DNA from 2 places in the Pseudomonas sp. GD03875 genome. Region 2 is predicted to be linked to the other one. Evidence: predicted binding sites of a transcription regulator. Region 2 holds the regulator's gene; the other holds the start of a gene.
What was found. Region 2 encodes LexA, which represses DNA repair genes until DNA is damaged. Its sites were predicted from a motif close to CTGTNTNNNNANACAG; they were not measured.
Positions count from the first base shown of each region.

Region 1: the regulator LexA is predicted to act here: its motif matches at 1,861-1,876, upstream of recN (DNA repair protein RecN).

Region 1 covers NZ_JAOCCV010000007.1:194,782-198,186, forward strand. The annotation lists gene dnaK (molecular chaperone DnaK) at 1-1,083, opposite strand, end outside; gene grpE (nucleotide exchange factor GrpE) at 1,183-1,785, opposite strand; gene recN (DNA repair protein RecN) at 1,902-3,405, shown strand, end outside.
Region 2 covers NZ_JAOCCV010000001.1:33,499-36,903, reverse strand. The annotation lists gene N5D30_RS00215 (DUF6586 family protein) at 1-422, shown strand, start outside; gene N5D30_RS00210 (hypothetical protein) at 545-778, shown strand; gene sulA (SOS-induced cell division inhibitor SulA) at 814-1,281, opposite strand; gene lexA (transcriptional repressor LexA) at 1,299-1,910, opposite strand; gene N5D30_RS00195 (TetR/AcrR family transcriptional regulator) at 2,152-2,859, shown strand; gene N5D30_RS00190 (L,D-transpeptidase) at 2,900-3,405, shown strand, end outside.

The sequences.
Region 1 (3,405 bases), on a different contig from region 2:
CGCTTCCTTGCCGAAGAACTCGGCGACCTTCTGCTGCACCAGCGGCATGCGGGTCTGGCCGCCGACCAAGATCACTTCGTCGATGCCACCGACATCCAGACCGGAGTCCTTCAGGGCGATGCGGCACGGCTCGATGGTACGGGCGACCAGGTCTTCGACCAGGGCTTCCAGCTTGGCGCGGGAAATCTTCACGTTGAGGTGCTTCGGACCGGTCTGGTCTGCAGTGATGTACGGCAGGTTGACGTCGGTCTGCTGGGCCGAGGACAGCTCGATCTTGGCCTTCTCGCCGGCTTCCTTCAGGCGCTGCATGGCCAGCGGATCGCCCTTCAGGTCGATGCCGGACTCTTTCTTGAACTCGTCGACGAGATAGTCGATCAGGCGCAGGTCGAAGTCCTCACCACCGAGGAAGGTGTCGCCGTTGGTGGCCAGAACCTCGAACTGGTGCTCGCCGTCGACTTCGGCGATCTCAATCACCGACACGTCGAAGGTACCGCCACCCAGGTCATAGACGATCACGGTGTGGTCGCCCTTGGCCTTGTCCATGCCGTAGGCCAGGGCCGCGGCAGTCGGTTCGTTGATGATGCGCTTGACGTCCAGGCCGGCGATGCGGCCGGCGTCCTTGGTGGCCTGGCGCTGGCTGTCGTTGAAGTAGGCCGGCACGGTGATCACCGCCTCGGTCACGGCCTCGCCCAGGTAGTCCTCGGCGGTCTTCTTCATCTTCTTCAGCACTTCCGCGGAAATCTGCGGCGGCGCCATCTTCTGGCCCTTCACTTCGACCCAGGCGTCACCGTTGTCGGCCTTGGCGATCTTGTAGGGGACCATCTTGATGTCTTTCTGCACGACTTCTTCGTCGAAGCGGCGGCCGATCAGACGCTTCACCGCGTACAGAGTGTTGTGCGGGTTGGTCACCGCCTGACGCTTGGCGGACTGGCCGACCAAAATCTCGCCGTCGTTGGTGTAGGCGATGATCGACGGGGTGGTACGACCGCCCTCGGCGTTCTCGATGACTTTGACGTTACCGTTTTCCAGGATGGCGACGCAGGAGTTGGTGGTCCCCAGGTCGATACCGATGATTTTGCCCATGAATGTTCTCCCGAAACTTTGGATTTTCCGACGCCTCGTTTCTAGGGCGGCGGCAGCAATAAAACGCTTGACTCAGAAATGGGGGTGGCCCGGCGGATTTCAAGCCTGCTCGTCGATCGAGGGCGGCGGCGTGGTCGGCGACTTGCTCACCACGACCATGGCCGGGCGCAGCAGGCGGCCGTTGAGCAGGTAGCCCTTCTGGAACACCTTGAGCACGGTGTTCGGCTCGACATGGGTGCTCTCTTCCATCGCCATCGCCTGGTGGTGTTCCGGGTTGAACGGCGCGCCATGCGGATCGACCGCCTCCAGCTGGTAGCGCTTGAGGGTGTCGTGGAACAGCTTGAGGGTCAGCTCGATACCTTCGCGCATGGCCTTGCTCACCTCGTCGGTGGCGCTGCTCATCTCCAGGCCGCGCTCCAGGCTGTCGACCACCGGCAGCAGGTCGTTGGCGAACTTCTCCAGGGCGAACTTGTGCGCCTTCTCCACGTCCTGTTCGGCGCGACGACGCACGTTCTGCAGGTCGGCGGCCACGCGCAGGGACTGGTCCTGAGCCGCGGCCAGCTGCTCTTCGAGGAGCTGCACGCGGGCAGCCAGCTCGTCGCCGGCGGCCGCCTCGGGCGCCAGTTGCTCTTCCGGGTTCGTCGTGTCCAGGGTCTGTTCGTCTGCCATTGCTTCCTCCTGTCTATAACGTCGGCGGGTCATGGCCCGCGCTTCTTGCCGCCTATATGGGGGCCGGTCGCACGGTTTCAAGGGTTATTGCCGGGACAAAACAAAACACTGTATAAATAGCCAGCACAACTTTTCTGGGAGCGCTCTCCATGCTGGTGCACCTGTCCGTTCACAACTACGCCATCGTCGAACATCTGGATCTCGAACTGGAACGCGGCATGACGGTGATCACCGGCGAGACCGGCGCCGGCAAGTCGATCATGCTCGACGCCCTCGGCCTGGCCCTGGGCGACCGCGGCGACAGCGGCGTGGTACGCCCCGGCGCCGACAAGGCCGACATCCTCGCCAGCTTCGACCTGGAAGATATTGCCGAGGCCCGCGCCTGGCTCGCCGAGCGCGACCTGGACAACGACGGCCCGTGCATCCTGCGCCGGGTCATCACCAGCGAGGGCCGCTCGCGCGGCTACATCAACGGCACGCCCTGCCCGCTCGGCGACCTCAAGGCCCTGGGCGAACTGCTGATCGACATCCACAGCCAGCACGAACACCAGTCGCTGCTCAAGCCGGACACCCACCGCCGCCTGCTCGACGAGTACGCCGGCAGCCAGGAACTGGCACGCCAAGTCCAGCTGGCGGCCCAGCGCTGGCGTCAGACGCGCCAGGAGCTGCAACGCCTTTCCTCCAGCAGTGACGAGCAGCGCGCCCGCCACCAGTTGCTCAGCTACCAGTTGGAAGAACTGGAGAACCTGGCCCTGGGCGACAACGAGCTGGAACAGCTGGAGCAGGAGCACAAGGCCCTGAGCAATGCCGAACAGCTGCTCGGCGCCTGTCGCCAGGTGCTCGACCTGTGCAGCGAGAGCGATGCCGGCAACGTGCTCTCCGCCCTCACCGCCAGCCTCAATCGCCTCACGGCCTTCAGCAGTCAGCCTGGCGCTCTCGGCGAAGCGACCAACCTGCTGGCCAGTGCGCAGATCCAGGTGGAGGAGGCGGTCGGCGAACTGAACCGCTTCCTCGACCACTTCGACGCCGACCCGCAGCGCCAGCAATTGCTGGAAGAGCGCCTGGACGCCATCTACAACCTGGCGCGCAAGCATCGGGTGCAACCCTTCGAGCTGGCCGAACTGCAGCAGCGCCTGCTGGAGGAACTGGAAAGCCTCAACGCCGACGACGAGGCGGTGGAGCGCCTGGGCGAGGAACTGGCCGCCTACGCCCGCCACTACCAGGAAAAAGCTGCCGAGCTGAGCACCCTGCGCCAGCAGGCCGCCAGCCGCCTGGCCGAAGCCGCCCAGGCGGAAATGCAGACCCTGGGCATGCCTGGCGGCCGCTTCAGCATCCAGCTGCAGGCCGGCAACGCGGAAGAACTGCAGCCCCATGGCCTGGAGCAGGTGGAGTTCCTGGTCAGCGCCAACCCGGGCCAGCCGCTGAAACCCCTGGCCAAGGTCGCCTCAGGCGGGGAACTATCACGCATCAGCCTGGCGATCCAGGTGATCACCGCGCAGACCTCGCGGGTGCCGACCCTGGTGTTCGACGAAGTCGACGTCGGCATCGGCGGCCCCACCGCCGAGGTGGTCGGCCAGTTGCTGCGCCGCCTCGGCGAGCGCGGCCAGGTATTGACCGTGACCCACCTGCCCCAGGTGGCCGCGCAGGGCCACC
Region 2 (3,405 bases):
ACGCCCAGGCGCTGGTACAGGCCGAGCGCGAAGCCGCGCTGTTCCACCTGTACGGTGCGGTGCTCGGTCTCTGCCACGAGATCGCCGGCTACTACAAGACTGCCGAGGCCAACGCTCCACGGGTCGAGCTGCTGCTCAACCCTGAGACGCTGCAGGCCTCGCCGAGCCCCGAGCTGTCCGAATTGCTGGAGATCGCCCAGCAGCCGGAAAGCTGGCTGGCCCGCCTGCTGGCCGCCCACGCCGAACTGTTCCAGCCACCCCAGGCGCCGAAGACCGCAAAGGTCGATCCGACCCTGCCGCTGATCACTGCGGTCAGCGTCCAGGAAGAGCCGCAACCGTTGAGTCGCGAAGAACTGGAAAGCTGGCGCCAGCAGTTGAAGCAACTGGTGCTGCGTTACCGTGGCTCGCTGAGCGAGTGCTGAGCGGGGCCGCCCATCGCCTGCCGACAGGCGCTTTCTGTGATGCGCATCCATGATGCCCTACCGCTGGACTAGGGCGTTCGCGTGGGGACTGTTACACTGGCGGCCTATCAGGAGACCCCGACATGTCCACTTCCTTTCTCGAAATCGTCGAACTGCCCGACGGCCGCATCATTCTGCGCCGCGCCGAGGATGAGGAAGTGCTGGTGACCCTGGACTTCTCGGCGGACGCCAAGGCCTTCCTCCAGGGGCATCACGTCGAGGTGGCCAAGGCCATGCTCAACGTCGGCGTGCAGATGGCCGGCCGGCTGGCCGAAGGCGAGATCGAGCAGGAAGAGCAGCCGCGCGTGCTGCACTGAGTCCTCAAGCGGGCTCTTATCGAAGCATCACCCCATCAATCCAGACGAATATTCAGACTCTGCGCACTGCCCAGGCGCGCGGCGCTGGTCAGGCTCGCCCGCTGGCCAGGCTGCAGGTCGATCCAGCTCACCACGGTATGGCTACGGCCGAGGCGCAATGCCTCGCGCGTGAGATCGAGCACGTCCTGGCCGGCACGTGGTTGCAGTACCAGCAGGCGACCCAGGTCGAGGCCGGCACCACGTAGCCAGGCATTGGTGATGGAGGAGGGTGGGGCGACCAGGGTGAGCCAGCGTTCGTCCTGATTGCGGCTGAGCTCGCGCAGTACCGGCCCCAGCAGGTGCCGGCAATGACCGAGGGAGCCTGACAGGCGCAGTTCGCTGAAAGGCTCCGGCTCGTCGAGCCAGGGCGCCTCCACGGGCTCTTCGAGCAGCGGCAGGGTGTTGCCGATGAAGGCCTGGAACAGCGGGAGTTGCGAAGTATTCAGCGACTGCGGGAACTGCATGAAGCTCTCCTTGGTTCTCAGCGGCGGATCACGCCTACGCTCAGGCCTTCGATCACCAGGTCCTGTTCTTCGAGATTGACTTCGATGGGGGCGAACTCGGGGTTCTCGGCGATCAGCAGGACCTTGTTGCCGGTGCGCTGGAAGCGCTTGACCGTGACCTCGTCGTCGATGCGCGCCACCACGACCTGGCCGTTGCGGGCCTCGCGGGTGGTGTGCACGGCCAGCAGGTCGCCGTCGAGGATGCCGATGTCCTTCATGCTCATGCCACGCACGCGCAACAGGTAGTCGGCCTTGGGATGGAAGAACTCCGGATTGATCTTGCAGGAATCTTCCACGTTCTGCTGGGCGAGGATGGGGGCGCCGGCTGCGACCCGGCCGATCACCGGCAGGCCTTCCTCTTCCGCGGCGGCCGGCTCGAAGCCGGGGATGCGGATGCCGCGCGAGGCGCCGGGCGTCATCTCGATCGCGCCCTTGCGGGCCAGCGCCTTGAGGTGCTCCTCGGCGGCGTTGGGGGACTTGAAGCCCAGTTCCTGCGCGATCTCGGCCCGGGTCGGCGGGTAGCCGTTGTCTTCCAGGCAGCGCTTGATGAAGGCGAGGATTTCGGATTGTCGCGGCGTCAGTTTGAGCATGCGGGCGGTCTGTCTGTTTATACAGTTGCTGTGATTATATACAGTGATTCGGCGCTGGCAATCTTTCTTTGCGTTGCGGTTGGAGGGTCATTCATGCCGCCTGGCGGAGCGCGCCGACATTTACCTTCATTCGGCTATGGTTAAATGCCTGACCGATCAGCCATGAAAGTCACCGTCCCGCTTGACAGGCCCACAAGCTGAAACGTATGTTTCAAACAAGTGTTTGTCAGGTGTATATCTCATGGCTCAATCGGAAACTGTCGAGCGCATACTGGATGCCGCGGAACAGCTGTTCGCGGAGAAGGGCTTCGCCGAGACCTCGCTACGTCTGATCACCAGCAAGGCCGGAGTCAACCTGGCTGCTGTGAACTATCACTTCGGCTCCAAGAAGGCGCTGATCCAGGCGGTGTTCTCCCGCTTCCTCGGGCCGTTCTGCATCAGCCTGGAGCGCGAACTGGACCGCCGCCTCGCCAAGCCGGACGCCAAGGCCAGTCTCGAAGATCTGCTGGAAATGCTCGTGGAGCAGGCCCTGGCGGTGAAGCCGCGCAGCGGTAACGACCTCTCCATCTTCATGCGTCTGCTCGGCCTGGCCTTCAGCCAGAGCCAGGGTCATCTGCGCAAGTATCTGGAGGAGGTGTACGGCAAGGTGTTTCGCCGCTACATGCTGCTGCTCAACGAGGCCGCGCCCAGGCTGCCGCCGCTGGAAATCTTCTGGCGCGTGCACTTCATGCTGGGTGCCGCGGCGTTCAGCATGTCCGGGATCAAGGCGCTGCGCGCCATCGCCGAGAACGATTTTGGCGTGGATACCTCCATCGAGCAGGTGATGCGCCTGATGGTCCCGTTCCTCGCCGCCGGCATGCGTGCCGAGAGTGGGGTCAGCGACGACGTGCTCGCCACCGCCCAGTTCAAGCCGCGGACCAAGTCGCAGGTCGCCGCCAAGGCGCTCTGACGCTGTGCCCGAGCGGAGCGATGGGCTAAGCTAGCGGCCCATGCGCCCGCTCGACTTCCTGCATATCTCCATCGCCGACCAGCGCCTGTACGGCTTTGCCGACGGGCAACTGGTCGTGCGCCTGCCCGTCTCCACCGCCCTCAACGGGCCCGGCGAACTCGGCGGTTCCAACTGCACGCCCCGTGGCCGGCATCAGGTGCGGGCGAAGATCGGCGACGGCCTGCCCCTGGGCGCGGTGCTGCGCGGGCGGCGCTGGACCGGCGAAGTCTGGTCCGAGGCATTGGATGTGCAATTCCCCGGCCGCGACTGGATTCTCACCCGCATCCTCTGGCTCAGCGGCTGCGAGCGCGGTATCAACCGCCTGGGCCAGGTCGACACCTTCCGCCGCTACATTTACCTGCACGGCACGCCGGACACCCAGCCCATGGGCGTGCCGCTCTCCCACGGCTGTGTGCGCCTGCGCAACGCCGACCTGCTGGACCTATACCTCCACGTACCGCCGCATTGCGCGGTGATGATCGACGAGGCGCCGTGCCCGCAGTGGGC